Regions from separate parts of the Paenibacillus marchantiae genome, predicted to be linked through region 2. Evidence: predicted binding sites of a transcription regulator. Region 2 holds the regulator's gene; each other region holds the start of a gene.
What was found. The regulator Rex, encoded in region 2, represses fermentation and respiration genes when NADH is low (regulators of the CRP and FNR family bind a similar motif). The targets are predictions, from matches to a motif close to TTGTGAAATATTTCACAA.
Positions count from the first base shown of each region.

Region 1: a site for Rex is predicted at 3,422-3,439, ahead of PTQ21_RS23860 (cytochrome ubiquinol oxidase subunit I). Genes of this name have one in related genera too.
Region 3: a site for Rex is predicted at 5,770-5,787, ahead of adhE (bifunctional acetaldehyde-CoA/alcohol dehydrogenase). Genes of this name have one in related genera too.

Region 1 is NZ_CP118270.1:5,324,986-5,335,611, forward strand. It holds gene cydD (thiol reductant ABC exporter subunit CydD) at 1-816, opposite strand, end outside; gene PTQ21_RS23855 (cytochrome d ubiquinol oxidase subunit II) at 881-1,894, opposite strand; gene PTQ21_RS23860 (cytochrome ubiquinol oxidase subunit I) at 1,891-3,255, opposite strand; gene PTQ21_RS23865 (TlpA family protein disulfide reductase) at 3,839-4,384, opposite strand; gene ccmA (heme ABC exporter ATP-binding protein CcmA) at 4,423-5,130, opposite strand; gene PTQ21_RS23875 (ABC transporter permease) at 5,123-5,944, opposite strand; gene PTQ21_RS23880 (nitrous oxide reductase accessory protein NosL) at 5,970-6,539, opposite strand; gene PTQ21_RS23885 (right-handed parallel beta-helix repeat-containing protein) at 6,542-7,900, opposite strand; gene PTQ21_RS23890 (response regulator) at 8,087-8,740, opposite strand; gene PTQ21_RS23895 (sensor histidine kinase) at 8,737-9,582, opposite strand; gene PTQ21_RS23900 (response regulator transcription factor) at 9,611-10,339, opposite strand; gene PTQ21_RS23905 (ABC transporter substrate-binding protein) at 10,530-10,626, opposite strand, start outside.
Region 2 is NZ_CP118270.1:5,638,847-5,649,472, forward strand. It holds gene PTQ21_RS25290 (3-hydroxyacyl-CoA dehydrogenase family protein) at 1-242, opposite strand, end outside; gene PTQ21_RS25295 (AAA family ATPase) at 376-1,878, opposite strand; gene PTQ21_RS25300 (hypothetical protein) at 1,871-2,398, opposite strand; gene PTQ21_RS25305 (cell wall elongation regulator TseB-like domain-containing protein) at 2,701-3,231, opposite strand; gene PTQ21_RS25310 (amidohydrolase) at 3,273-4,577, opposite strand; gene PTQ21_RS25315 (redox-sensing transcriptional repressor Rex) at 4,564-5,217, opposite strand; gene dinG (ATP-dependent DNA helicase DinG) at 5,444-8,305, opposite strand; gene PTQ21_RS25325 (tetratricopeptide repeat protein) at 8,447-9,070, opposite strand; gene panD (aspartate 1-decarboxylase) at 9,188-9,571, opposite strand; gene panC (pantoate--beta-alanine ligase) at 9,564-10,460, opposite strand; gene panB (3-methyl-2-oxobutanoate hydroxymethyltransferase) at 10,457-10,626, opposite strand, start outside.
Region 3 is NZ_CP118270.1:5,824,416-5,835,041, reverse strand. It holds gene PTQ21_RS26285 (Gfo/Idh/MocA family protein) at 1-307, shown strand, start outside; gene PTQ21_RS26280 (sugar phosphate isomerase/epimerase family protein) at 488-1,456, shown strand; gene PTQ21_RS26275 (ThuA domain-containing protein) at 1,481-2,209, shown strand; gene PTQ21_RS26270 (winged helix-turn-helix transcriptional regulator) at 2,532-2,828, shown strand; gene PTQ21_RS26265 (hypothetical protein) at 2,996-3,727, shown strand; gene PTQ21_RS26260 (hypothetical protein) at 3,925-4,638, shown strand; gene PTQ21_RS26255 (Crp/Fnr family transcriptional regulator) at 4,721-5,437, opposite strand; gene adhE (bifunctional acetaldehyde-CoA/alcohol dehydrogenase) at 5,868-8,480, shown strand; gene pflB (formate C-acetyltransferase) at 9,058-10,626, shown strand, end outside.

The DNA.
Region 1 (10,626 bases), 310 kb from region 2:
CGATTTGAATACAAGCAGCTGGATTGCTAGTTCAAGAGCGACGATACCGATGCTTAGCATTACAATCGATTCCAGCATGAACGTATTGGTAAACGCAATCCGCAAAATGCCCATCGTGGCATCGCGGTACCCCAGGCTGGTGCGTTCAATCTCCTGCTGCTGACGGTGAGCCCGTCCAAATATTTTCAACGAAACCAGCCCTTGAAGAGAGTCCAGGAACGTACCGGAAAACTCGGCCAGCTGCGCATATTTCTCCTCTGATTTGTTCTTCGTCTTCAGTCCCACCAAAATCATGAACAAGGGGATAAACGGGGCCGTAAACAGCATAATAAAGCCTGAATTGGCATGCTGCATAAACGTTACCACCAAAATCAGAATTGGAATGATGGCAGCCTCCATCATGCGTGGCATATACAGACTGAAATAACTGTCAGCCTCATCCACAGCATCCAGAGCAACACTGACCTTTCCGCCTGTTTGTCCACGAAGGGTTGATGGCATCGACGCATGGGTCAAATTTTTCAGCACGGCTGCCCGCATATTCGTCTTGGCACTGGAAGCCATATGCAAACCAACTTTTCCGTTCCCATAAGACAACCCTGTACGTACGACCATGACAGCCATGAGTATCCCGAGCAGCATGACGACCGACGAAAGGGAAGCCTTCTCCACGAAAATCCGTTGTACTGCTTCAGCAAGCAGCGCAGCCTGACTTACAATCGCTGCACCCAGCGCAAGTGAAATCACTGCAAGGAGCACGAGTCGTTTTCGTTGCCCAGACATTTGTTGAGAGATCAGGCTTGTTTTCCTCTTCATGTAAGCTCTCCTCCTTTCTATGAACCTGTGAGATTACTCCCTTACATCGCATAATGAATTCAATTTATTTTTTTCCCTTTACATAATCCGCATCAAACAGAAACAGTTTGAAAACCAGAATCAAGGAAGGAATCAACATACACATGCCACCGATAAACACAACCACCAGTGCGAAGCCCATCGCTGGTGAGGTTACACTGTTTTGAATTGTAATGAACGGATCAAGGATATAAGGATATTGACCAATTCCGTAAGCGAAAAAGGCACAGAAAAATTGCAGCATGATACATATAAACGCTAATCCGTAGCGGCGTCCGTTATAGATCAGCCACATCGCAATCATGAAGAATGCAACGGAAAGTGCAAGCAACCACCATAAATCCATCATATTTTGAAAATGTCGCTCATTGTGCTGTCCCAAATAAATAAATGCAGTCAGTGCGATGATGATCGTCGGTGTGCTCCAGAACAGGGCATAGGTCCGTACCAGCTTCAATGCAGAGTGATCCTCTGCCCGCGATGCATAAAAGGCTAGAAATGAGCTGCTAATGAACAATACGGACACAATCGCCAGTCCAACAATGCTCCATGATAACGGATTGGTAAACAGCGTCCAGTAATCCAGAGAAACCGTCGAACCTTGCTTCACGATAAAACCACCTTCAGACAGCGTTAGCGCCACTGATAGCGAAGCTGGAATCAGCAATCCCGAAGCTCCATATAGAAACAGATACACGATGTTATTTTTGGAACCATAGTTCTCAAAGGCATAAAACGACCCACGAATGGCGAGCAAAATGACCGCAATGCTTCCCGGTACGAGCAGCGCTGATCCGTAATAATAAGCCGTGTCGGGAAAGAATCCAACAATGCCAATGTAGAAAAAGACAAAAAATACATTCGTAATCTCCCATACCGGTGATAAATAACGGGAGATCAGACGATTAATCAGGTGATCCTGTTTCGTCAAGCGTGCATAAAAGGCAAAGAAACCCGCCCCGAAATCAATGGAGGCAACAATTAAATAGCCATACAAGAACAGCCAGAGTACCGAAATGCCAATCAGTTCGTAACTCATGTACGCTCACCCTTTTCTGTAGACGGATTGCGCTTCTCCTTCATCCATTTCTCCATCTCGACTTCTGCCGGATTATTGTTGAACAAACGTCTTAGTACGAGAACACACATGACTCCCAGAACGATGTAGAGAAGCAGGAAGAAGAAAAAGATCATTCTGATGCTGGGTGATGAAGTGGCTGCTTCCTCCACACGCATATATCCTCGGATAATCCACGGCTGTCGTCCCAGTTCAGCATAGAACCAGCCCAGCTCAACTCCGAGAAAAGCCATCGGTGCGCCTAGCGCTATGATCCCAAGCAGCCACTTATTCAGCTCATTGCGCTTTTTCCAGAATACAAACAGGAAATACAGAACTGAAATAGCCAGCAGCGTAAATCCGATTCCGGCCATTAAATCAAACAGGTAGTGAACGAGCAGCGGCGGCCATTCGTCCTTCGGAAACTCCTCCAGTCCGGTTACCTCTGCATTAAAGTCACTAAAGGCCAGGAAGCTGAGCAGTTTCGGCAGGTGAAGAGCTCCTATAATTTCATGCTCTGCATTCAGCCATCCCAATAAAATCAAATCCGCGCCACTTTCTGTCTCAAAATGCCATTCTGCCGCTGCAAGTTTCTCCGGCTGATGCTCGGCCAAAAACTTGGCGGACACATCTCCCGCTAACGTGTTCAGTAAGCCGAACAGCAGAACCACCGCCATCATGAGATTCAAGGCTTTTTTGTGGTATGCAGATGCCCCTTTTCTCAGCAGCGAGAAGGCTGCAATTCCGGCTAACAGGGCAGCTCCTGTCAAATATGCTGAGCTTAATACATGAAACACCTTGGAGAACGTCGCCGTATTCAGCATCGCCTCCACTGGGTTAACCGCTGTGAATTGGCCTGCTTCCATGACAAAGCCTCCAGGCTGGTTCATGAAGCCGTTCACCGTCGTAATAAACACAGCCGACATACCTGCACCGGTGACGATTGGAATCGTCAGCAGCCAGTGAATGTACGGATTTTTGAATCGATCCCAGGTATACAAATAAATGCCCAGGAAAATGGCTTCAAAAAAGAACGCAAACACTTCCATGAATAGTGGGAGTGCAATGACATTGCCTGCCAGTTTCATAAAATTCGGCCACACCAGGGCCAGTTGCAGTGAAATCGCTGTACCGGTCACCACACCAACCGCCACAGAAATGACAAACCCTCTTGACCACCTCTTCGCCATCAGTGTGTAATGGGGGTCCTTCTTGCGAATCCCCATGAATTCTGCAATTGCGATCATTAGAGGTATACCGACGCCAAGTGTCGCAAAAATAGCGTGGAAGCCCAGCGTCATACCTGTCACCAGCTTGCTCCACATCACCGTATCGATTGCCATTGTTTACTGCCTCCTTTCAAACTCTGTTCGATTTTCGTACTGATTTGAATCTTTTAATTATTAGGTCAGTCAGCCCTTGGACTGCGTTCTTTATCAGGTTGATAGAAGCCCCACTAGACTGGTTCAGAGTTTATCTACAAACCGTTCCTCCATCGTTGTATGTACAAAGAGAATTTTTTCACAAAGTAAGTGACGAAGGAGCTTTACCACACCATCATTGTGCATTGCTACACATAGTTATTGGACTGAGCATGGGTTGGCGAGCTGTGTTTTACCTGATACTGAAGGGCCAAAGTACTTAACAGGACCTAATAGTTAAAATTATTATATCTTTGTGAATTAGCAATTCAATCACTGACACGTCTTCGTCCCTAAATGTTCAAGAAAGGATCAACTCTTTCTGACAACTCGGTGAAAAGCATAAAAAGCACCCAAAGGGGCTATTGATTCATTAGGCACAACCGTGGTATTGCGATTTTCAATTCTACTATGCTTGCAAGATGTTCGGGAAAAATAAAACAAAAGAAGCCGCTCGTATAGTGAGCGACTTCTCGACTTTTTTTGTTCATAAGTCTGCAAAGCTTCAATTCCGTTGCTGTACGGTCTCCTCCAGCCATTGCTGCAAAGGAATATCCTTAGTCAACTCACCGAGCAAAATGTGACTGAATATACCTTCCTGATCTATGATCATGGTCGCTGGCAACCCGGTGATACGATACAGACCGGAGACCTTTCCGGTCACATCAATGATAACAGGGAAATCGAATTGCTGTTTCTCCATAAATTCACGAATGGTGCCCTTCGCTTCCCCCACGTTGACAAACAGAGCCTCTACATCGTTTTGATACGTCTGAGCAATCTGCTTAATCATTGGCATTTCCCTCACACAGGGCGTACACCATGAAGCCCAGAAGTTAATCATGACGACTTTGCCCCGATAATCGGAGAGCTTCACCTGTTCTCCGTCTGAATTAACCGCAGTGAATTCAGGAGCAGTTGCACCGGCTTCAATGGCACCGGTTATTTTGGGCTCAGATGATGAAGTCCCCTGATAAATTGCCCACGCAGCGACCAGCACAGCAGCCATTCCAATCAGGATGGTAAACAAACGTATCATTTTCAAACTCATTTTCGCACTATTTTTTTTCAATAAGTTCACCTTCATTTTTAGCCAAGACTATGATGAAATGCAGCATGAAGCGACCCGAACTGTTGACGAAAGTCCTCAGTAGAGCCATCTCCCACATTACGTCCTTGGTTCATAAAAACAATGTGATCGGCAACATCATCTGCGATCTCAAGCTGGTGGGTGGAGAACACAACCATATGCCCTTCCTCCTTGATCTGTTTTATCAGATTTGCAAACTCCTGCATCCAGAAGGGGTCCAGTCCATTCGTCGGCTCATCCATGATCAGCAGCGGAGGCTTGGACAGCAGAGCCTGGGCAAATAACACACGCTGCCGCATACCTTTGGAAAAGGTCGTGACCCGTTTCTTTTTTTGATCGGCCAAGCCTACCATGGTTAGCACTTCCGTTACTCGCGCTTTAGGCACTTTCCTTAACGCCGCCCAGAACTGGAGCGCCTCCTCTGCCGTCAAACCCTGGTTGAAATGATAATCATCCGGCATATATCCGATCTGTTCCGAATATCGCTTTCGTTCTTTGGACCAGCGCATATTGTTTACAATGATTTCACCCGAGGTAGGTTGAAGAATACCTGCAAGCATACGCAGAACGGTGCTTTTTCCGGCCCCATTTCCGCCGCATAAGGCAAGCACATGACCGGAAGAAACGCGAAAGGATATATCTTCAACAATCTGTTGTTTTTTTATGGATTTACACAGTCCAACAATCTCTGTTTCCACATTATCCATGGGAACGTCCCCTTTCCCATATCCCGTATACTGCCACGATAGAACATGTAATCCACAGCAGACATATCCCCATAAAGATCCAGCTCCCGCTCGATGGATGTACCCAATCTACCCACTGATAATATTCAGGTCCCAGTATCGAGCCCCCGCCAAGTTTGATCACCACAAACAAACGTACCAACTCAGCCGGATTGATGAAGGTTAGAACGGTGAGTAAGGGTTTTACCCACTGATACGGCATGAGTCCCAGCACGGAAATTAGAAGCGTGGGCCACCCGATCAAAGCAAAAAACCAAACGGATACCGATATCGTTAACGCTTGCCAGCGATTTTTGGATAACGAACCGATGAACAGTGCAATAGTCAGAAATAGCAACACCAGTCCGCAGGAGAATACCAGAAACAAAAGATATGTCTTAACATCTAAAGGGCTACCCACCCATCCGCTAAGAAGTCCCATCAGGCCATATCCGAATGTAACTATCGTCATTAATACAACCGACAGCCCCAGATATTTGCCAACAATAAAAGACATCGTGCCGATGGGGTAAGTGGACAACAGCTGCCAGCTGCCCTCTTCCTTTTCAGAAGTCAACGAGAACGAGCCCAGAAAGAGGGTCATCAGCGGCAACAGATAAAGAATAAGATTTAACATGGAACCTGTAGTGCCAGAGTATCCTGCTACAAAATTCTGAGAATTGATGATTAACAAATTCAGACTAAACACGCAGAAAAGAATCAAAAATGAATATGCCCAAGGGTTGCGAAATCCCATTTTCATTTCTCGTCGGACGACTTGTACCATATCTCCCATCATGCATCACCATCTTCATTGGTCATTACTTGTGGCCTGATTCTTCCGTTGATTCGCTTTCTCCATGTGTTTCTTCATGCACGCCTTCACCCATTCCCTCCTCGGAATGCCCATGCTCCCCCATCATATCCATCGTCTCTGTGTTTTGTTTCCAGTCGTGGGAGGCGAGGTCTTCAGCGGTCATAATGGTTCCCACACCCTGCTCGGCAACAAAAGCTTCGGCAGATGGTTTATCCTTAAAATTGAGGATGCCGTAAGCCATCGGTGTACGCAGTGAAGCATCATATACATAAGTGGCTTTGCTGTACTCAATCCATTCCTTGTCATTATAATCACGAACAAAATCCATCCCGATGTTATCTGTTCCGTTCTCTTCTTTCCACTGATGCATACAACCAATGTCATCAAATTTATAATTTTTACCGTCTTTCGTGGTAAGCTGCGTGGCATAGGCATCATCTTTCACCTGCATTTTGCAAATGGCACAGATATCCACGTCTTCATTGATAGGCAATGCCTCGTATTTTTTTCCGCAAGCTGTTAATAACAGCACCCCAAAGAGAAGTACCATAACTGTTTTCCAATGTGTTTTCATTCTCATTTTCGTAATACCCCCATATTGATCATAATAAAAGTGGCCAGGCCCAGCAGAATGCATCCGATGATCCAAACCCCGGTTATCTCTTTGACCACTTGTGTACCTACCTTCGTCGTCTGTGATACCGCTTCCATGCTCATTAATGGCGATCTGTCGCTTGTCCACTCTGCCTTGCCTTCCGTAAACAAGTTGCTCATAAAGATCATGCCTGGAGATTGAAAGAAAAGCTGATAGGCCGAATTCCGGTTGACCACTTGCTCATAAAAAGGATTAATTCCATAGGACAGTTCACTAATTCCATCATCGTTCAGGTCAAGACCTTGAAAGGAATCCCAGAAGTTTTCCTTCATCTCATTGTTCCGGCTGTCCATCGCTGAAGCTTCAATCACATTCGAAACAAATTGGTTTCTGGTAAACTGATTATCCTCCGCAAGAACGAGCTGAATTCCGATGAAATTCCGGAGCACCGCATTGCCGCGAATTTCATTTCCTGAGGATTCAGCAATGTTCATGCCAACACGGTTACCCTCCACGACATTGTTATGAACCGAGGATTGCTGTACGTCATACAACAAAATCCCTTGTGAATGCACATTTTCGTTCTGTTTGCGAAAAGAGTTTCCCGATACGACCGTATTCTTGACGCCCATGACCATGGCTCCGGTACTGTTGTTCTCTCCAACATTGTCCACAACAGAAGAGCCATCGATATACATACAATGAATGCCATACCTGGTATGTAACAGCGTGTTAGCCTTAACCGTAAGATTGCGACTGTTCTCCAGATATATACCATCCCGCATGCCCGTAATTTTGTTGTCTTCGATGTGGGTACGATGGGAATTGTACAGATCAATGCCATTCCCCTTTTGACCACTGGAAGCAGACTCCGGTCCAGCCCATGAAATAGTATTGCTATGTATGAGCCCATCGACAGAACCCCGCAGCACGATTCCAAAACTTTGACTCTGAATATCCAGGCCCGTGATCTCTACTCGATCTCCTTCAACCTGAATCGCTGCAGTGGGTTCATTTGTTAAGTGTCGTACCGTGAAACCCTGCAATGTCACTCCATCTGAACGAATGGTAATGGTGGATTCAGCATCCGTATTCAATACCAATACGGATGAGTCCCCTCGAATGGATATATTCTTGTCTATACTTACGGGACCAGAATAAATACCCGTCTCAAGTACAAGCACTTCTCCAGGTCTAGAACCATCAATGATTGGCTGGAGTGGAATAGCATCTTTGGTTTCAGGAGCAGCATTTGCAGTGTCCAGCGGGTAAGATAGCGGGATCAACAGTATCCCTATAAGCAGCAATATGCTCAGGACAATCCGTTCGCGAAACATCATAACCTCCTTCATGAAACACACTGCTCATAGTGTACATAAAAACAAATTTTTACCATATAGCTCAAGCTAGCTATAGAGCTGGACGTTTTGTGTCCAAATTGTGAGGTCATTGTGGTAAAAGTAGAAAAATCACATCCACTTAACATGAAAATAGAAAGAACACACGGATATAGTAAAAAAAGCTTATTACAGACGATTATGGTCTGTAATAAGCCCTTGCTCCAATGCATAACGTGTCAGTTGAACACGATTTTGAACCTGCAGTTTTTGCAAAATGTTTTTTAAATGATTCTTGACGGTATACTCTGAAATTGTATAATTCACAGCGATTTCTTTGTTCGTCCATCCTGCAGCCACGCCATACAGAATATCCTTTTCCCTTGTCGTTAGTGGAACGTCAGGTTCTTTTTTCTCCGTGAGTGAGACATCCTTCAGGATTTGGTAAGCCACCTCGCGGCTCAATGGAGCTTCTTCTGTAACGATGGAATGAAGATATTCCAGCCACATGGAGGGTTCAAGGTTTTTGAGCAGATAACCCTGAGCTCCCCGTTTCAACGCTTCCAGAAGGTGTAGTACATCATCCGAGACGGTAATCATGACAATTTTCACATAAGGAAACGCCAATTTGATCCGCTGTGTTGCTTCAAGACCGTTCATAATTGGCATCTGAATGTCCATGAGGATTAGATCGGGAAGCCACTGTTCTGTATAATCAATCGCTTGTTGACCGTCCGACACGACGCCAATCACTTCGAAGCTGGGGTCCATGGATAAAATTTCACATATGGCTTCTCTCGCATGAGCGTGATCGTCTACAACAAGTACGCGAGTATGACTCATAACATCTCACCATCCTTTGAAAATTCGACAACAGTAAGCTGCTGCTCCCTTCGGAATTGCATGTTATAGTTCAGCTCATTCATCCGCTCTCTCATGATTTTCAGTCCATATCGATCCTTTCGTTCAAAGGGATTCATCTCAAATCCTTTTCCATTATCTCGAATCGTGATATTCCAGCACTTCTTGTGCCCATTTCCCTGAATCCATCCTTGGGAAGCTGATGCATGCTTTTGAATATTAAAGAGAGCTTCCCGAATACAAGCGAGCAGTTCTACTTTCTCTTTGTCAGTAAATGCATCATCCGGGATGCTCCAATCCAGTTCGATTCGGACGGGGATATCTTTGGCAATTCTTCGAATTTGACCAAGTAGTGTGACCGATTCGTTCGTAGTGAAGGTATTGTCAACGTTAGGATCATAACGTAAATCGGCAATGGCCTGACGCACATAACGATTGACTTCATGAACCGTTTTCTTGATCGAATACACATCGTCCAACTGTTGATCCAACTTGGCTTGTTCCTCTAAACGCCCCACTTTTACCGATAATAAAAAAAGGGATTGGGCGATTCCATCATGGAGTTCCTTGGCCATCTTTTCACGAGATTCCAATGCGGCTTTGGCTTCACGCTCATGCTCCAGCTCTTTTTGAATACGTTCCAAAATCAGAAACAGCCGAGTTAACAACGTTATACTCACGACATATACAATGACAGGCGTAAGCCAGTTGCCCAAATTCATTGATATGTAGGGGAGCAGAAACTGATGTCGTACATACTCCCACAGTCCAACGGTCAAGGTGGGAATGAGCAAGATCATCCACTTGATTTGTTTGTAAGACATATTCTCCTCCTGAACTGCAAGATAAGAATCAGTGAGGCAAACGAAGAATATAACCGAACCCCCACAGGGTTTGAATCAGATCTTCCCGATTCGGCACATACTCGGATAGTTTGTCACGCAACCGTTTCACATGGGTATCTACAGTCCGATAATCCAGATCTTCCTCATGCTCCACTTTCCAAACAATTCTCAGCAAATCCTGCCTAGAGAATGCTATTTCCGAGTGTGTCGCCAGATGATAAAGCAAATCAAATTCTTTGGGAGTCATATGAATCTCCACTTGTCCTACTGTGACTCTACGGGAAGTTGGATTGATTAGAATGGAGGAAATCAACACCTCGCTCGCTGAATGATCTTTTGGCGCAGGTTCGATTAATCCGTTATAACGAGCCATCATAGTTTTAATACGTAGCACAACCTCCCTCGGACTGAATGGTTTCATGACAAAGTCATCCGCCCCTGCTTTGAAAGCTTCAAGCCGATCAGTTTCTTCTGACTTGGCTGTCAGAAACATGACGGGTATGCTTAAGTTGGTCCTAAGATAATGGCATATTTCAATTCCCTTAATATCGGGAAGAATCCAATCGAGAATGATCAAGGCATAAGAACCGTGATGAAGCTGCCCAAGGGCTTGCCAGCCTAGCGAAGCCTCCTCAACGATAAATTGTTCTTTCTCCAAATACATGCGAAGAAGTCTTCGGACCCGTTCATCATCATCTACAATCAATATTCTATTTTGCTGCAGGGTCCCGTTCATGTCTTACCTCCAAATCTTTGCGATATTCTGGTTATTTTCTTAGTTTCTCATTGTAAAGCCTCAAGCCAGTGAGTGAACTTGATGTAATCAGCATACCTTCAACGTACTCAAAAGGCATGACTCCATAGAGCCATGCCTTTAATAATCTATCTCTGAATTGTAGACAATGTATGAACGATTATGTCCAGGCTTATTTCTTGCCAGTGACGGCTGCTACCACATCGTCTGCCACCTTGCCGTCTGCAATTGGGCCGGACATCATCCAATGTCTGGCTGACACTTTGAAC
Region 2 (10,626 bases):
CCGAGTTCAGCCAGATGAGCAACTTTGGTAATACGGGAGAGAATCAATTTCTTCTCAGCCTTTGTAATCGCCCATTTCTCCAGTTGTTTATCGAGGTTCGTCTCAATCATGTTATATGCATGATCCAGCTTCTCCGTTGTGTGTTCCACCAGAAGCACATCAAGTCCTTTGGCTGCAAGCATCTGGGAAATACCTTGCCCCATCGTGCCGCCGCCGACAACTCCTATCTTTTTGAAAAACATGGTTCTGCTCCATCCTTTCGGTTCTCTATTTCTCTATTGTACCCTGTTCGCCGAAAATTACAAATTTCGACCCAACATATAATAATATCTTAGCACGACTGAAATGTAAAAAAAAATAACCGACATAAATAAATTATGCCGGTAAAAGGGCGCTGTCACGAAATTGACAACGAAATTGATCGCCAGACAATACTTCTTCCCTGAGCAACGTGTCGAGGGAATTGTCGAAAATTGTCCGCTGTTCTTCAAGCAATCGTTTGGTCTGTTCCATCAGGTCTTGCAGGATCAATTTGTTCTCCCGCATTAATTCTTCCGTAGTGACCATATCCATGTTAACAATACCCAACGTTGTGAGGCCGGAAGCCATCATCGTCTGTACCACATTCGTTGCTTGCTCAAAGTCATTGCGTGATCCTGTACTGCGTCCACCGTAGTACATTTCCTCCGCTGCTGCACCTCCGAGGGCAATCATGATTTGCTCTTCAAGGAAGCGCTTCGTGTACAGAAATTGCTCTTGTTGCGGGTTATGACGTACATATCCCAAGGCCTGTCCACGAGGGCTGAGTGCAACCTGACTCACACTGCCAGGACGAACCAGTTCAGCCATGATGGCATGTCCCAATTCATGAATAGCCACTCTTTTCTTCTCTTCCACGCTGGATTCGCGGTCTGTCTTCTCACCCATCATTACTTTATCAATCGCAAGGGACAGATGACGCTGTTCAATGTTGAGCAGCCCGTCTCTCATCGCGTAAATTGCCGCTTCGTTCATCACGCTTTCCAGCTGTGCTCCAGAGAAACCATAGGATTCTTCTGCTGTCTTCTCAAGGCTGACCCCTTCCAGAAGAGGTTTATTGACTGCATGCAGCTCCAGTATGTGTTTTCTGCCTTTCTTATCCGGCAAGTCTACCTGAATATGACGGTCAAAACGACCTGGACGCGTCAGCGCGCTATCCAGCATTTCTTTTCGGTTCGTAGCGGCGATCACGAGTATACGTGGTGTTTCGGAAGAGTATATGCCATCCATTTCCGTCAACAGCTGATTCAGCGTCTGATCATATTCACGCTGTTGTCCGCCTTCCCGTTTTCCACCGATCACATCAATTTCATCAATAAATATAATGGCATTTTCCTTATTTTCTTTAGCGGCGCGAGTTCTTGCATCACGGAACAAATCACGTATTCTGCCTGCACCTACACCAACATACATCTCAACAAACTCACTGCCTGAAGCAGCTACAAAAACAGAGTCGGTATAATGAGCAGCAGCTTTGGCCATCAAGGTTTTACCAGTTCCTGGAGGGCCAGTAAGCAGTATACCTTTCAAAGGACGAATACCAAACTTCTGAATTTCTTCATGTCGAATGAGAAAATCAAGCGCTTCCCGCAGTTCCTGCTTGGCACTCTCCTGACCACCGATTTCTTCAAAAGTCAGCTTGGAAGGGCCTTTTTTCTTGCGTTTACGTTCCTGACCTGCCCCCACCGTAATCCCACCCCGCATTTGCATCATGAGCAGCAGAGCTCCCACAAGCATTACAGCGATCAGAATGGGAATCATGTTTACACCGATAAAAGCGAGAAAGATAATTAATACGGGTACAAATCCAATGGCAATTTCTTTCGTCCATTTAGGCATTAGGCCACACTCCTATCTGACCGGGCACACGCGGCAGAATAATAAACTTACTGGCATCTCCATCTCTGAGACTGACATATACATTATTGTCATCCATGGCTGTATTTACCTTGATCCCATTTGTAGCCATTTTAGACAAGGTCGGTGTAATTTCGGTGTATTGCTTGTTCTCCATCGCTTGTGCTACGGTAAACATCGCGCTTCCCCACCAGCTCTCTAATGCTTCGTTGGAATGATCCACGACATCCAGCTTCAACGAACGAGTGCCAATCAAGGTTTGTCCTTCTTTGTGAATATATTGTACCAACCTGCCCAGATCAACATCCGGCTGCAGATCGAGTTTCAACTGTACATCATTGCGGTTAATAGTTAATTGAACATCATTGACTCCATCGTACTGGGTAACCATCTTTTCAATTGGGCTTTGCACAGCCACATGACGATACACAAACCAACCTCCAAACAACACAACGGCTGAAATGACGGCAGTTAGAGCAATAGGCAATACTTTTATCTTCAAGTGAGTTACCCCTCCTAAATTTTGGCCCATCCTATAACTTGTAGGCAAGAATATGAATATGTGTACGTAATGTCCTGTGATGTGCCTAACAGGATTTATTTGTGTATGATGTATCCTTGAATACATATTTGAGTATATCACATCGTATATACAATATCTAAGGCGAAAATATGAATAAATTATTAATTTTAACTATTCAAATCCAAAATGATCAACAAAGTACGCCAAAGAACCGGACCAGTCGGGTTTCCGTCTGCCGGTTCTTTAATGTATTCTTTTGGACGATAGTATTTATGCTAATTCTAGCTATTTGGTATCGTATAGACCAGATCCACCTGTTCCCCGTTACTGAAGCGGTAAAACCGATAATAGTTGTGAGTATCATCATTATAATACACTTGCCATACATAGATTCCATTCACAACGCCTGGCATGATTCGTTTGATCTCCCCACCGGGAACTTCAGAGCTGAACCGATTTCGAATCTGAGCTTCATTCATGCCGTTCTTTAACAGTTCACCGTGTACTGCATTGGTTCCCGTCACGGGTTTGTTATTCTCATCAAACTTGATCCACACCATGACATCCTGGTTATCCTTATTTTTGCCGATCAGGGTCCAGTATATGTTGTCTCCGCCGTCTTTCTGCCCCCAGACATACTTACGCAGCTCTTCGTGGGACGTAATCCCCAGCTGTTCCTGGGCCGCCTGTATGGCCAACGCCTCTTCCTTGCGCTGATCCTGGGTAACATAGACATAATAACGCTGAAGTCCAAACAGAATCAGAACCAGGAGCAGCAGCGAAATCCATATCCACTTCTTTTTTTTCTTCAAAAGCCGAACTTCCTTTCCCTATGACGATGCTGTCCTTGTAATTAACGGGCAAGCAAACTGTCAAATGCCAGCTGAGACTCACGCAGAATGCGCTCTTCATCCATCGTAAGACATTCGCCATGTTTAACCACTTGTTTACCATCCACCCACACATGCTCCACATCTTTGGCCGATGCCGAGTAGACCGTATGGGAAATCAGATCCGTATGCGGATAGAAATGGGCCTGTTCGATGTTCAACGCGATGAAGTCAGCCTTCATGCCAACTTGCAGAGCGCCTGTATTGTTCAGGAATATGGATTTAGCACCATATGAAGTTCCAAGCAGAAGCGCTTCCCCTGCCGGCACTGCAGTAGGGTCACCGGACACACCTTTGTGAATCAACGCAGCCAATCTCATCTCTTCAAACATATCCAGGTTATTGTTACTTGCTGGTCCGTCTGTTCCCAGAGACACAGTCACGCCTGCTTTCAACAGATCAGGCACACGCGCAACACCCGAAGCCAATTTCAGGTTACTGCCTGGATTGTGGGAAACTGCTACATCATGCTTTGCGAGAATCTCGATCTCTTCATCATTCAGATGTACCGCATGTGCAACCAGAGATGGACGGGAGAAAAATCCTAGCTTCTCCAGATGTGCGACTGGACGCAGTCCGTAATCAGCCACGTTCTGTTCCACTTCGCGAAGCGTTTCAGACATATGCGTATGCAAAGGCAGATTCAGATCATGAGCAACCTGTACCAGCTTCTCTATGTAATCCGGAGGGCAAGTGTAAGGGGCGTGCGGAGAGATTACGGTTGTAATTCTTCCGTCTGCTTGTCCATTCCATTGACGGGCAAATGCTGCGGACTCTTCGAGCTTGCGCAGTTGTTCTTCTTCTGAGCAAAGCCCGATTACCCCACGTGCCAGAGCAGCCCGAACGCCGGATTGTTCCACCACTTTCGCAACCTGATCCATATGATCATACATATCTAGGAAAGCTGTTGTTCCACCCTTCAACATTTCAAGCACGGAAAGTGATGTGCCCCAATATACGTCTTCAGACGTCATTTTGGCTTCCATTGGCCACATTTTCTCCTGCAACCATACTTGTAACGCCAGATCGTCTCCATGGCCTCTGAGGAGCGACATGGCCGCGTGACCATGCGTATTGATCAGACCCGGCAAGAAGAACAGTCCTTTTCCGTCCACCTTTGTCAGGCTTTCGTCTCCTTCCGGCAATGTCTCACCAATATGCACAATCTTGTCATTCTCAACAACCATAAAACCTTGAACCACGTTCCAATTCGTACCTTCACTCACGGCAAATTTGCCGTTGTGAATTACCCATCTATTTGTCGTCATCTTCCTCGTCGTCCTTTCCATTCTCCAAGTAATAAGCCAGGCTAAGTAGATCCGTCGTAAAATCAGCATGATGAATGCGAATATGCGGCGGGGTCTTCAGGATCGTTGGCGCAAAGTTCAGAATCGCTTCAATTCCTGACTCAATCAGCTGATCTGCAACATTTTGGGCTTCCGTATCCGGAACCGTGATAATACCTATACGAATGTTATCTTTTTTGACCGAATCCGTTAATTCATTCATCGGTTGTACCGTCAAACTGTTGATTTGACTCCCAATTTTCGGACCGTAGGCATCAAATACAGCGACGATCTTCATGTTGTCTTTGAGATAGGCATTGTAATTGGACAAGGCATGTCCCAAATTACCTGCTCCGACAAGAGCTACATTGATCTGCTGGTCTATTTTTAAAATATGGCGGATTTTCTCAATGAGATATGAAACGTCATATCCAATCCCTTTACGACCAAAGTCACCAAAGTAAGCCAAGTCTTTACGAATCTGGGCCGGATTCAAATCCAGCCTCAGTCCAAGTTCTTGTGAAGAAACCGTATTGACTTCCCGCTGATGCAGTTCATTCAAATAACGCAAGTAAACAGGTAATCTACGCACCACGGCTTCCGAAATTTTATCTGATTTCATTCATTGCTCCCCCTTACCAAGGCCACGATAGATAGATGAAAAGATGAGCACCCTGTCTAAAACGATGCAAAATGATTACTGAATTAAACAGGATGCTCCTTGTTATATAATGGATAATTGCTTTAATCGCTTTACTCGCATATCCATGAAACGAATACATGATATTACTCAATTTTACCGCCAATCACTGGCGTCTTGCAATAATGGAAGCTACAGAGCGTATCTGTTATTGTTGCTCTTCGGTTGGTCTCTCGAGCCATTCCGAAATGCGTGGAACTATCTGCTCTGTAAGCATGTGCTCCATTTTGGGACCAGGTAATGAATATAAAAAGTACTTGCCATAATACGCTTCAATAACGCGTGTATCGTATACAATCACAATGCCTCTGTCTTTGCCTGTACGAACCAGTCTGCCAAATCCCTGTTTGAAACGGATGACGGCTTGTGGCACGGATAGCTTCATAAACGGGTTTTTCTTTTGCTGCTGCAAAAGCTCGCTCTTCGCTTCCACTAATGGATGATTCGGTGGCTGGAACGGCAGTCTGACAATTGCAAGGCAGGTCAGAGCCTCTCCCGGAATGTCCACGCCTTCCCAAAAGCTGCTTGTGCCAAGTAGCACCGTTGCTTTAGCATCTTGGAACCGACGTGTAAGCTTGGAACGGCTGCCGCTGTCCACCCCTTGCCCAAGCAAAGAGATATCGTTGCCTGACAAAGCCTCCTTAAGCGGGTCATAGACCTGTCGCAGCATGCGGTAGGAGGTAAACAACACCATCATGCGTCCACGAGTCGCAATAGCCGTTTCCGCGAGCGAGTGCACGAGCATATCCACAAAGTGTGCATCGCCTACACTGCCCTTCACGCTTGGGAAATCACGCGGAATGACAAGCAGCGCTTGTTCTCGATAATTGAACGGTGAAGGTAGCATCGACGTTAACAGACGGTTATTGTCGGCAGCTTCCTGCAAACCCAGCTGTTCGATCATGAATTGAAATGACTTGTCAACGGAAAGCGTAGCCGATGTAAGCACAACGCTTTTCTTTTTATCAAAGAACATATCCTTCAATTGAGCACTGACATCGACAGGAACAGCATAGAGTTGCAGTGATTTACTGCGGAACTGGCCGCTGGCCTCCATCCAGTACACGGTATTGGCATCATCCATCCGCATGAAGAACCGCAGATTATCCTTAATCGTTGCCAAATCCTTGAGCAGACCTGAGATATCCGTAATCAGACTATCGGACTGATAATCGTCCTGATCTTCTTTCACTTCAAGCAGCAGCTTGTCGCCTTTACGAATCAAATCACCTAGGGTGACATAAATTTGGTTTTCAGCGTCCTGCAATTCCTGCCATTTGGCTGGTTTTTGTGAAGACTTCAGTCTAAGTGAGAATTGTCCTGTCTCGCCTGGAGAAGCATCGCTGCGTTCAGGCAGCAGTCCGAACAATGCATCGCTTAGTCGATCCCACATCTCTTTAACTTCGACAGCAAGCGGGAACATCTGATCAATCATGGAGCCCCACTGTACCGAATTTTCATGACCCGACAATTGAGAACGCAGCATAGGCAGTTGGCCATTTCGGCTATCTTTAAACAGTCGGGTCAGTGTATGAACCAACGTGAAATATTTCATATGAAGACCAAGGTGCTTACCTGCTACGTCCTCCAGATGATGTGCTTCATCGATGACGAGACTTTCGTAGGCTGGCAGCAGCTGATGTGCTGCTTTGACATCCGTAAACAATTTCGAATGATTCGTAATGACGATATCGGAAAGCCCGGCTTCATGTTTGGCCCGGTGATAGAAACATTTGCGGAACCAAGGACAGGAACGTCCAAGACAGGACTCAGATTCACTCTGTACCGTCTCCCAGAAGTCTCCTCCGCGCCCGCTTAGATTAAGCTCCTCGTCGTCTCCAGTCTCCGTCTGAGTAAGCCAGACAATCATCTGAGCCGCTGTAAAGTAATCCTCTTTCGGTGTAGCAAATTCACGTTTATTGATTTTATGCTCAAACTTACGCAGACACAGATAATGCCCACGTCCTTTGAACACCGCTGCCTTGAACGGGAACGGAACCACTTGGGTCAGCATAGGAATATCCCGCTCTCTCAATTGCTCCTGCAGGTTGATGGTATGTGTGCTGACCATGACTTTCTGTTCCTGTTTTACACTTTCATAGATAGCAGGCAGCAAATAACCAAGTGATTTGCCCGTACCTGTCCCAGCTTCGATTAAGAGATGTTTCTCCTCATCCAAAGCTTGTCGTACACTGCTGAACATTTGAGTTTGCGCCTCACGCTCCTCATAATGGTCCAGCGTCTCCTTCAGGTTATCTCTAACCTGATCCATAAACTGCTCAAAACTCACGCCTTCCAGCGGATTACCCTCTCGCTCATCACGTGGTGAGCCTATATCGGTCCAGTCACTCACGTTCAGGGCAAGCTGGCGGTAATACGTATGACCATCCAGATCCTGAATAGGCTCTGCTTCCTTCTCAGAACGCATTCCATCGAAGAACCAACCCAAGTCGCTGTCTTCCGGTGCAAACAGGTCACTGAGGCGCTGAATCGTGATCAGAGGCAATGCACGCAGCTCATCGAGACACTTCAGTAATACAAAAGCTGTTGCAAGAGCATCACTGTCTGCCTGATGAGGACGGTCATGCTGAAATCCGAATTCCGAAGACACATAACCGAGTTGATAAGAGCCCAGTGACGGGAACGAGATCTTCAGGAAATCAATCGTATCCAGGATCCGTCCGGTAAATGGCAGATAACCGCATCGATCGAGTGCATTTTGAAGAAAATGAAAATCAAAAGCAACATTGTGTCCAACAAGAACCACATCATCAAGCAGCGGAACCATCTCCATCATCATCTCTTCCAATGAGGGAGCATCCGCCACATCTTCATCGGTAATACCGGTTAACCCCGTAATAAACGGAGGAATCGGTACACCTGGGTTCACATAAGAACTATATATTTGAGTTATGCTGTAGTCATGATCTATGATGGCAAGTCCGGCCTGTATAATCTCACCGTCGGACTGCGTGCCGGTTGTTTCGAAATCCAATACGGCAAATTTCATTGCAATGTACGGTCCCTTCCATTCCAGTCTATGTTACAGCATAGCAAAAAAAAGGGCGTTTGAAAATTAACTGACAAAAAAGGCGGTGTCCCCGCCGCTATGCCAGAGGAGGGAACACCGTCTTAATGCCGCCGAATAGTCCTAATTTAAGGCAGTCAGCTGATTTGCATATTGCAATTTTCCGCTGTTTAAACGACAAGCTTCCATGTTATACAGCGGTTCGGTCAACGATGGGTCATACTGAAGCGCCTGCGCAAATAATGAACATGCACCTTCAGGATTCGCGAGCTTGGCCTCGATACAGCCCAGGACGTTACATACCAACCCTTTCAATCTCGGCGAACCGTTCAGATGCATGATCCGCTGCAAGTGTATTCCTGCTTCCTCGGTTTGTTCCAGGTTGAGATGAGCAAGAGCCAGGTAAAAACGAGTCAATGCACTTTCCGGATAGTCGGTCACAACCCTAGAAAATTGCATAATCGCCTGCGGGTACATTTGCAGTTTGAAATATCCCTGACCGCGACTGAAACACTCCAAATGCAGTTCTGGCAGTGCGGTAACAGCTTCCTGTTCAGGTTCGAGGGAAGCAGGCTTATCCAGTTCCCTTTCCCTCACCTGGCTCATTTTTTCTTCAAACATCAGCCACTCATCAATCATCCCGTCACTCATCCGCTTCAGCAAATTCCACTTTTGCAGCAATTCCTGTTTGCTTAGGCCTTCAGCAGAAGGGTAGCGCTTGATAATTTCATCTAACATGTCGTTCATTTCTGCGAAAACATGCTGGAACATCGATGCATCCCCACCCTTGAAAAAATGGATTAGTGCAGTGACCTGTACTCATTTTTTGTAGAATGGGTCGATTTCATTCCCCTTACCAGTCGATTACATAATCGTCGCATGAACTTCGTGTTTCATCGTTTGCACAGGTTTATTCTGTCCATCTACAAATACAACGGTAGGCTTGTGATTATTTGCCTCTTCTTGAGACATCATTGCATATGAAATGATAATGACGGTATCTCCAGGCTGTACCAGGCGAGCTGCTGCTCCATTCAAACAGATAACTCCACTTCCACGTGGGCCTGGAATGACATAGGTTTCCAGACGTGCACCATTGTTGTTATTAACAATTTGCACTTTCTCATTTTCCATTAGATCGGAAGTTTCCATTAGATCTTCATCTATGGTAATGCTACCCACATAGTTCAGGTTTGCTTCCGTAACGGTTACCCGGTGAATTTTGGATTTCATTAGTGTTCTAAACATGGGACAGTACCTCCGATTTTTGCAGCCTTATATTGTCAATCAATCTTGTTTTGCCGAATTTTACTGCAAGTGCGATCAACAGATCGTCACGACCATGAACTTTTTCCTGATCCAAAAGTGGCTCAAGACTTGGAAAAGCCTGAATTTCAGCATAATCAATCACGGCCATTGGTGAACGTTCAATGTTCTCACGCAATATAACGCGGATATCCGCTGCTGTCATTGCCGTCCCTGCATATACAGCTTCCTGTGCCTCACGCAGAGCCTTGGACAGAACAAGAGCTTCCTGACGCTGTTCTGTGCTGAGGTACACGTTGCGCGAACTAAGCGCCAAGCCATCACTTTCACGAACGATAGGACAAGGCACAATCTCAACCGCCATGTTCAAATCGTTAACCATCTGCTGGATCACAGCTACCTGCTGTGCGTCCTTCATGCCAAAAAATGCACGCTGCGGTTGTACAATGTTAAAGAGCTTTGACACGACCGTAGTCACTCCGTCAAAATGCCCTGGACGAGAAGCACCGCACAAGCGATCCGTTAAGCGGGAAACCGATACGGTCGTTTGTGTAGGCTGTGGATACATCTCTTCAACAGAGGGAATAAATACGATATCCACCCCTTTTGCTCGTGCAGTTTCCACATCTCTAGCTTCATCCCTAGGGTAACTGTCAAAGTCTTCGTTCGGACCGAATTGAATTGGGTTTACAAATATGCTCAAAACCACGATATCACTCTGTTGTTTGGCCGCTTGCATCAAACTTGCATGGCCTTCATGAAGAAATCCCATCGTAGGCACGAGTCCTACAACGGACTGTCTGGACTGAATCGACTGACGTTTCAAGCTAAGCTCTTGTCTTAATTCTGCGATTGTCCGTATCACTTTCATACGTTGGTCTCCACCTTTTCTTTGCGATGTCCGTACAATTGATCCAGAACGCCGTCAGCAGCGGTAAATACATGCTCCTGTGCCGGGAACGAGCGATCCTTGACTTCTTTCACATAGGACTCGATGCTGTTGCGAATCAATGTACCTACGTCTCCATACGATTTGA
Region 3 (10,626 bases), 190 kb from region 2:
GTTCGGCGAAGCGAAATCACTGCTTTGCGGAACAGAAGGTGGCGCGGATATGAAAGATGGTCTGCGTATCAATGGCGAGAAACGCAGCCGTCTGTTTGAAACTAAGGTAGATCTGGATGCAGGCGGGGTTGCTTTTTATTCCGGTAGTGCAGAAAATGAAGCGGATCGTGAAGCTAGAATGTGGCTTGAAGCGATCATAGAAGACAAAGATCCAGTTGTAAAACCTGAACAAGCCATCGTGGTTACTCAGATTCTTGAAGCGATCTACGAGTCTGCTCAGACAGGCAAAGCGGTTTATTTCGACTAAACCGACCGGATGTCATTTCCAATGAAATAACCAGTATTCTTACGTTTATTTTCAGGATAGAAAAGCTCTTGATTTTCCACAATAACGATACAATCATGTGATCTGAACGGTATATTTATGCAGTTCATGGTTCATAAAACCAGCAATTAATATGATATTTAATCTAGGGAGGAATCGCACTTGAAACTCGGCGTATTTTTGGTACTATTCGGAGGACGTAAATTGGAGGATGCACTCGACTATGTTGCATCCAAAGGCTTGAAAGCAGTAGAAATCGGAACTGGTGGACATCCAGGGAATGCTCATTGTAAACCGGATGAGCTTCTGAGCAACCCGACAGCATTGAAAAACTTCAAAAATGCAGTAGAATCTCGCGGTCTGACCATCAGCGCACTGAGCTGTCACGGTAACCCGCTTCATCCACAAAAGGATATTGCGAAAGGATTCCACGATGATTTCGTTAAGACGGTAGAACTGGCTGAGAAACTGGAAGTGCCTGTTGTAAACACATTCTCCGGTTGTCCGGGAGACCATGAGGATGCCAAATATCCGAACTGGCCTGTTGCACCATGGCCGAATGACTTCCAAGAAGTTCTTAAATGGCAATGGGACAACAAAGTTATCCCTTACTGGACAGAGTGGGGCAAATTCGCTGCAGATCACAATGTGAAAGTGGGACTGGAACTGCACGGTGGATTCTCTGTGCATACACCAGCTACCTTGCTGAGATTGCGTGAAGCAGCAGGCGAAGTGATTGGCGCTAACTTGGACCCGAGCCACATGTGGTGGCAAGGTATTGATCCGGTGCAAGCGATCCACATTCTGGGACGTGAAGGCGCGATTCATCACTTCCATGCGAAAGATACAACTATTGATCCAATTAACGTGAACAAATATGGTGTAACGGATATGCAGGATTATACAAACATGCTTGATCGTGCTTGGCAATTCCGCTCGGTCGGTTATGGTCACGATAACAAGACTTGGGCTGATATTATTAGTGCTCTGCGTCTGGTTGGATATGATTATGTCGTAAGCATTGAACACGAAGATGGTCTGATGTCGGTAGAAGAAGGATTCTCTAAAGCTGTGCAAAATCTCCAACAAGTATTGATTGAAGAGCCGCTGGGAGATATGTGGTGGGTTTAGAGTTACACTAGGGGGAAATTGAATATGATTAACGTCACCATTTGGAATGAATTTGTCCATGAGAAAATTCATGATGAAGTAAAAGAAGTCTACCCTGACGGTTTGCACATGGCGTTGGCAAACGGGCTGGGAGGCGAAGGCTTTGCCATTCGCACTGCAACACTGGATCAGCCTGAGCATGGATTAAGTGATGAGGTGCTGAATTCGACAGATGTGCTTATATGGTGGGGACATATGGCGCATGAGCGTGTGAGCGACGAGATTACACAGAAGGTTGCACAGCGAGTCCTGGATGGTATGGGGTTGATTGTGCTGCACTCTGGTCACTTCTCCAAGCCATTCAAAGCGCTGATGGGCACAAGTTGTGATCTGAAATGGCGTGAAGCTAATGAGCAGGAGATTATCTGGTGTGTGAATCCGTCCCATCCGATTGCCGAGGGAATCAATAGCAAGATCATTCTGGAAAAAGAAGAAATGTACGGAGAATTCTTCGATATTCCAGTACCGGATGAACTGGTGTTTGTAAGTAATTTCCAAGGCGGAGAGGTATTCCGAAGCGGATGCACGTTCCTCCGCGGTTCAGGAAAAATCTTCTATTTCCGTCCAGGTCATGAAACATACCCGACCTTCTACAATCCGGAAATTTTAAAAGTGATCAGCAATGGAGTGAAGTGGGCATATCCTACGCGCAACGTTAAGCCGGAATTTGGCTTCAGCGAGCCTGTAAGATCACTTGGTAACGTGCTGGTTTAAGCTGCAAATTGGCTGTATGAACGGATAAAATAAACGATATACCAAAGAACCCTTCTCCAAGTCAAGTATGACTGTGGCAGCTGGGTTCTTTTTGGGTAAGATAGCTACATGGGAGTTAGACGATATTTTCCCATGGTTCCGTTGTCCCATGTGATGTATACTGAGTTGTATCATCGAAGTTGAGTTATGCCCCTAAAATTTTAACTTTTTAGCGGCAGACGTTTTCTTTGAGACTTAAATATGTTATTATGAAATATACTAACTAAACGTAAGTTGAGTGATCTCTAAAGAGGTGATTAATGTGGAAGGCCAAGATCTGCGGATGTGTCCGCGCTTTGAGACGGCGTTTTCTTTCTTGGGTAAGCGCTGGAACGGTTTGATTATTCAAACGTTGATGAGTGGTTCGAAGCGGTTCAAGGATATCTCCAACCTGATTCCATCGATGAGTGATAAGATGTTGTCAGAACGGATGAAAGATCTGGAAAGCGAAGGAATTCTGATCCGTCATGTCTATCCGGAGACGCCAGTTCGTATTGAATATGAACTGACAGAGAAAGGCAAGGCGCTACAGCCCGTTATGAATCAAATTCAAGACTGGGCAGAGCAGTGGGTTGAGTAGTAACAGCTTCCCCGGCTCAAACTAAGTGAACTGATGGGATAAAGGCTCTTGATTTCCAGTGGAAATCAGGAGTTTTTGTCTTAAGGGTCCTGCACATGTTGTCGCGAGTTGTAGTATAATTGTAAATAAAATGGCCGCAGGCGGCCGGAGCGAGGAGGCCACTTGTCATGAGAGAAGAAAGCTTATCCCGTGAAGTACGCTACGGCAAGCAAGATATTGCAGAACTTGAGAGCGCATCCATCCAGGTACATTTAATCTACAAAAAAGCTGCGGAGCTATTTAAACGAACCTCATATTCCCCGTCGGTTAAGGATGATGTTGCAGGAGAGAAGACTCATTCCACGAATAGCAATGGTCAGGTAATGGCTCCGGCGGTACTGCAAAAATGGATTCAGACAGCAAGAGGCTGGAAATGTATTGGATGTGAACTGAGACAACCCGATTCCATCGGGGTTCAGGCCGAAGCCAACGTTCATGAAGAACGTGTGTATCTGGATGTGGGCGAAGGGCGTTTTGTTAAAGCGGAGATGCTGATTCAGGCGATTGTATGGTCACAATATGAGAAGATCCGCATGCTTGCGCCTTGGCTGGGTGATGACACCTTCTACACTGTACAAGAGCTGGATGTGATTGCCCGTTATATTGTACCTACCTATTTCTCTGAACGGCCGCTGCACGAGCAAGGCAAGGTATCCAAGGTACACCAATCATCGGGTCAGATTCCGCTCTACCAGGAATATGTGGATGCACCTTCGTTCTGTGTACAGGTGGATGGTGGATTACTTGAAGGGCGTTTGCTGACAGGCGTCTATGTGTCGGAGGAACAGTTCTTTGGGCTCAACCCGTATCTGAAGGATGGAGACGGAGGCCGTACCTACATGCAGGCTTGTGTTCAGTAAACATGCTACTTAATAGACCTTAATAATAATTAGGAGCCAAAGGGCCTGCTTGCAGGCTCTTTGTGTTGTACAAACCAGTTATGGACGCTGCTGGATGAAAAGTAACGGCATTGACACTTTTTTTGCATGAATTTTGTGCCATAATAGAGGTTATGGACAACAGGGTGAATGATTTTACGCAGGGTGGTGTTACCTACATGAAGAAGAGAATCCCCGGTTACATAGGTATATGTCTGCTTATTCTGGTTATATTAGCCGGGTGTAGCGAGACACAGCCTTCCGAACAGCCAATCGTCAAAGAGACCGAATCGCAGAATACTATTACTGTGGCAGTGGATGGCAGTACTTTTTTGCCTGACGCAACGAAGTCCATTAAGAGAGATTTTAGTGAAGGTCTGACGCTCAAGAAAGCACTATTGAACAGTGGACTTGTCGATTTTACATCAGATGGCAAGCGGATCCAATCCGTGGGGGAAGTTTCTCTGGACTCCTCACTTAGCTGGGCGGTCAAACTGAATGGCAAGGATATTGACCCGGAAAATTGGGACATGGAGCTTCATGTCAAAGATGAAGTGATCATATATGTAAAAGCCGCTGACAGTGGGGGAGACGATGTTGTTTACCAAACAACATTACTCAAGGTGAGCGGTGGAAATATTATGCCAAATCTCAATCGTCAATATGCCGGGGTGTATGTTCAGGAATGTACTGTGCGTGATGTATTGAAGTCCAGTGGGATTGTAAGAATGTCGGAGAACAACAAATTCGTTGTTTCCGTTGAAAATGTAATTCCCCGGATGAACCAACGCTGGATGATCATGGTGAATGATAAGGAACTGATGGAAAACGGTTTGGACATGAAATTGAATCCACGTGATGCAGTAAAGCTCGAGTTGACTACTGTATCTTAAGCATAACAAAAGCCCAATCTTCGTTATAGAAGATGGGCTTTTTTCATTTGCGTATCAAATGTTTTACAAGATGGGAAAAGCGTCAGATTCGGCAAATCTCGTTAGGACATAATTCACAGTGACAGATGCCCTGGAGCATGTGCAGATCCTTGATGACAATCATGCCGTTATCGTATTCAATGGCGTCTTTTTTACGCAAATCGCTTAACATGCGGTTGACACTTTCACGGGTCGCTCCAATCATATTGGACAGATCCGTGTGTGTTATTTTTTTATGAATCATGACATGCTCTCCATGAGGCTCGCCGTAGGAATTGGACAATCGAATCAGCGTAGAGCAGAGTGCGCCCGGTTTGCCATATAACATCAGATCACGGAATTTGGTTTGGGTTAACCGATGATGGATACCCATCCATTTCATAAAGTCGATCGCAAAGTCACAATGTTGGCAGATCAGCATTTCCAGGTCTTTATGCTCCAGTACGCCGATCTCACTATCCTCCAGCACTTCCGCCGAAAAGCTGTGTTTCGATCCAAAGAACGGATCAGCCTGCCCAATCATATCACCGGCTTGATACATGTACATAATCAATTCCTTGCCTTCATCCGTGGATTTGGTGATCTGAGCACGGCCTCGTTTCATATAATAAAGTTTGTCAGAGACATCTCCCTCCCAATACAGATGGGTTCCTTCCGGATAGGTTCTGTCCTTCATCGTTACGAGCAGATGGTTGAAATTCGCTTCCGAGAAACAGTTGGTATTTCCGCGTTTTTCCAGTACACTCAGTTGTTCTCTCATAAGTCTATCTCCCCTTTGTGTCCATCGGACGGCCTTCTGCAGCTTGGACTGGCCCCCGTGGTTCGCCGCAAACCGTTGCCGTCCTGATCAGGGTCATCTCTCGGCCGGGAAGGACGGTACAAATTGCGGTGGTTCAATTTTTAAGTTCAGTATATACCTTATCTTGCCGTTTGAGGGGCGTGGAAAGGGGGCAAAAATGGCGATATTTCAAACATTGTGATTAAATTCACTTTCGAAAGGAGAGGATGAATCTGACAGCCCTATAGTTTAAATAGGAAGTGTAAATGGCTAAGTGAGAGACACTAAAAAACTTAAATTAAATTTGTTATACTTTGTGAAAAAAATCACATAATTAACTCTTTCCCCATGGTACGATGTGAATGTAAAGAAGAGAGACAAACCAATACGAACCTTTAGGAGGATGAGGGAGATGGCTGTAAAGAACGAAGTCGCCCCAGTAAAAGAACCGACAGCAGGTCAGTATATTCAAACGTTAATTGACAAAGCGAATAAAGCACATGCAGCATTCATGTCCATGGATCAGAAACAGATTGACCGCATCGTGCAAGCGATGGCGCTGGCAGGTCTGGACAAACATATGATGCTCGCCAAAATGGCCGTGGAAGAAACAGGTCGGGGTGTGTATGAGGATAAAATCACCAAAAATATATTTGCAACAGAATATGTGTATCATAGCATAAAATATGACAAAACAGTAGGGGTTATCGAAGATAACGAGTACGAAAGCTTCCAGAAAATTGCGGAGCCTGTCGGCATCATCATGGGAATTACCCCGGTAACGAATCCGACATCCACCACGATGTTCAAAGCACTGATTTCCATCAAAACGCGTAACCCAATCATCTTCGGTTTCCACCCATCTGCACAGAACTGTAGCCGGGAAGCCGCCAAAATCCTGCTTGATGCTGCAGTGAAGCATGGTGCTCCAGCGGATTGTATCCAGTGGATTGATGATCCTTCCATGGATCGCACAAACGCACTGATGAATCATAACGATGTGGCGCTCATTCTGGCAACAGGCGGATCAGGTATGGTACGGGCTGCATACAGCTGTGGTAAACCAGCACTGGGCGTAGGGCCAGGGAACGTACCTTGCTTTATTGAGAAAAGCGCAGATATCAATCAAGCAGTAACGGATCTGATTTTGTCCAAATCGTTCGATAACGGCATGATTTGTGCTTCCGAGCAAGCAGTCATCATCGAAGAACCGATCTTCGATCAGGTGAAAAAGAAAATGATCGCGAACGGCTGTTACTTCGTCAACAAGGATGAGGCAGCGAAACTGACCGCAGGTGCGATTAATGCTGAGAAATGTGCGGTGAACCCGGCGATTGTTGGTCAATCTGCAGTCAGCATTGCGCAAATGTGCGGTATCGAGGTCCCTGCTAACACCAAAATTCTCGTAGCCGAGATTGAAGGGGTAGGTACAAAATTCCCGTTGTCGGCTGAAAAACTAAGCCCGGTACTGGCTTGTTACAAAGTGAAAACGGCAGCTGAAGGGATTGAGCGCGCAGCAGAAGTGGTTGCTTTTGGCGGCATGGGTCACTCCTCTGTTATTCATTCGACGAACGAAGAAGTCATTAGCAAATTCGCAGATCGCCTGCAAACCGGACGGATTATCGTGAATTCGCCATCCACACACGGCGCCATCGGTGACATCTATAACACCAACATGCCGTCACTGACATTGGGCTGCGGATCGTATGGACGTAACTCGACTTCTTCCAACGTAACCGCTGTAAACTTAATCAACGTGAAAAGGGTGGCTCGCCGTACCGTGAATATGCAGTGGTTCAAAGTGCCGAACAAAGTTTACTTCGAAAAAGGTGCAACACAGTATCTTGCCAAAATGCCTGACATCACACGCGTAGCCATTATTACGGATGCCATGATGGTCAAACTTGGTTATGTGGAAAAAGTAGAGCACTATCTGCGTCAACGTCAAATGCCGGTAGCTATTGAAGTGTTCTCTGATGTTGAACCCGATCCATCCACAACAACGGTAGACCGCGGTACGGAAATGATGCGCCGCTTCCAGCCAGACTGCATTATCGCACTCGGCGGGGGATCACCGATGGATGCTGCCAAAGCGATGTGGCTGTTCTATGAATATCCTGACACGGATTTCAACGATTTGAAGCAAAAATTCATGGATATCCGCAAACGGATCTACAAATATCCACGTCTTGGCGTGAAAGCGAAATTCGTAGCGATCCCGACAACTTCGGGCACAGGTTCGGAAGTAACATCGTTCGCAGTTATTACAGATAAAAATCAAGGCAATACGAAATATCCGCTGGCAGACTACGAGTTAACACCAGACGTAGCCATTGTAGACCCGGAATTCGTATACTCTCTGCCTAAAACCGCTGTTGCGGATACAGGTATGGACGTATTGACTCACGCCATTGAAGCATATGTATCCGTCATGGCGAATGATTACACGGATGGACTCGCGATCAAAGCGATTCAACTGGTATTCCAATACCTCGAGCAATCTGCGCTGCAAGGTGACAAATTGGCTCGTGAGAAAATGCATAACGCTTCGACGATTGCCGGTATGGCTTTTGCCAACGCGTTCCTGGGCATTAACCACAGCTTGGCACACAAATGGGGCGGTCAGTACCACACCGCACATGGACGTACCAATGCGATCCTGATGCCGCACGTCATTCGCTACAATGCGAAAAAACCGACGAAGTTTGCATCGTTCCCGAAATATTCGCACTTTGTTGCTGATGAGCGTTATGCCGAAATTGCCCGCATTCTGGGATTGCCTGCGCGTACAACAGAAGAAGGGGTTACCAGCCTCATCAATGCAATTCGCAAACTGAACAAAACATTGGGTATTGAAGAGTCGTTCCAGGAAATCGGATTTGACGCCAAAGACTTTGAGGCACATGTCGATTATTTAGCAGACCGCGCATTCGAGGACCAATGTACAACAGCCAATCCAAAACTGCCGCTAGTGACTGAACTGGCTGATGTATATCGCAACGCATTCTACGGCAAGTTTGAATAACAACTAAAGCACAACAGCAGGATTAAGGCAGATAGTCAGGGTTCCCCGAAAGGGGAGCCCCGATTGCCGTCTTTCCAGTAAAAAAAGGTAAAACGTAATCTTTGCAGTTGTCTTTTTTAAAAGAGGTTACACGGAATCCGTGATGTTACTTTTTGAACCAGGTATTCATACCATAACGGAGAGGGCAGAAAAAACTGAAGAAGCGAAGCGCTCGCCTTTATCCCCGTATTTTACCCTTTGAAAAATATAATCGAAAAAATCCGGGGGTAACAGCGATCGGAAGTTGTTCTGCCCGCGCAGTGGCTAAGTATGAATTTGCAGGGTTCACCATGACACAGCACAGGTGAAGTGAGGATGGTCACAAACTTTGTGATAAAAATCACAGATGGTGAAAGAACAAAGACGTATACTGAAAATGTAAGAAAAACATTCATCCGCGGTTCCGGTTCCCAAGTAGAGAAAACATGTTCCGGCTCACATGTGAAATTTATCACATTAATCGCGGCTCTGGGCACAGATGAGACGAGTGAAGCATCCTGTCATGTGTCCGGAAATCCAAATTTGTGGAGGGATTACTATGTCGGTGATCGAAAAAGATGTCAAACAACAAACAGGCTGGAGAAACTTTACCAAAGGAACATGGACGAAATCCGTAGATGTGAATGATTTTCTGGCACGCAACTTATCACCTTACTATGGCGACGAAGCATTCCTTGCAGGCGCAACTCAGAATACGAAAGAGTTATGGGATATCGTATCTGATCTTACCAAAAAAGAGCGCGATAACGGCGGGGTACTTGATGTTGACGTAAACACGCCAGCAACGATTGTTTCTCACCAACCAGGTTATCTGGATAAATCCAAAGAACAGATTGTTGGTGTTCAAACGGATGCTCCATTCAAACGTTCCATTCAGCCATTCGGTGGAATTCGCATGATGATTGATGCTTGTGAAGCTTATGGTTTTGAAATGCCTCAAGGCGTCATAGATATATTTACGAACATCCGTAAAACACATAACCAGGGCGTATTTGATGCTTATACATCTGAAATGCGTGCAGCACGTAAAGCAGGGATTATTACCGGTCTGCCTGATGCTTACGGCCGTGGCCGGATCATCGGTGACTATCGCCGGGTAGCTCTGTACGGCGTGGACTTCCTGATTCGAAATAAAAAAGGTGAGCTGAATGCACTTGAAGTCGATGTGATTGATGAAGATGTCATTCGCCTCCGCGAAGAACTGTCCGAACAGATTCGTGCATTGCAAGAGTTGAAACAACTGGGTGAAATGCATGGTTTCGATATTTCTTTGCCAGCCACAACCGCAAAAGAAGCGTTCCAATGGCTCTACTTCGGTTACCTGGCTGCGATTAAAGAGCAAAATGGTGCGGCGATGTCGCTCGGACGTGTTTCTTCGTTCCTTGATATTTACATTGAACGTGACTTGCAAGAAGGCTTGCTAACTGAAGAACAGGCTCAAGAACTGGTTGACCATTTTGTTATGAAACTGCGGATCGTCAAATTCCTGCGTACGCCGGATTATAATGAATTGTTCAGTGGAGACCCAACATGGGTAACTGAATCCATCGGTGGCATGTCCGTAAATGGAGAAACCCGTGTTACGAAAAGCAGCTTCCGTTTCCTGCACACTTTGAACAACCTTGGTCCTGCACCTGAGCCGAATCTTACTGTACTTTGGTCCACCAAGCTTCCGGAAGCGTTCAAACAATACTGTACGAAAGTATCCATCGAAACGAGCTCCATCCAGTATGAAAATGATGATCTGATGCGTCCGATCTATGGAGACGATTATGGTATTGCTTGCTGTGTATCTGCGATGAAGATCGGGAAACAAATGCAGTTCTTCGGCGCTCGTGCCAACCTGGCAAAAGCATTGCTGTATGCAATCAACGGCGGTCGTGATGAGAAATCGGGAGCACAAGTTGGACCTGAATATCCGGCGATCACAAGCGAAGTGCTGGAGTACAATGAAGTTATGAAACGTTTCAAACCGATGATGGAATGGCTTGCCAAACTGTATATGAACTCACTCAACGTCATTCACTACATGCATGACAAATACAGCTATGAGCGTATTGAAATGGCCCTGCATGACCGCGACATCGTACGTACGATGGCTTGTGGT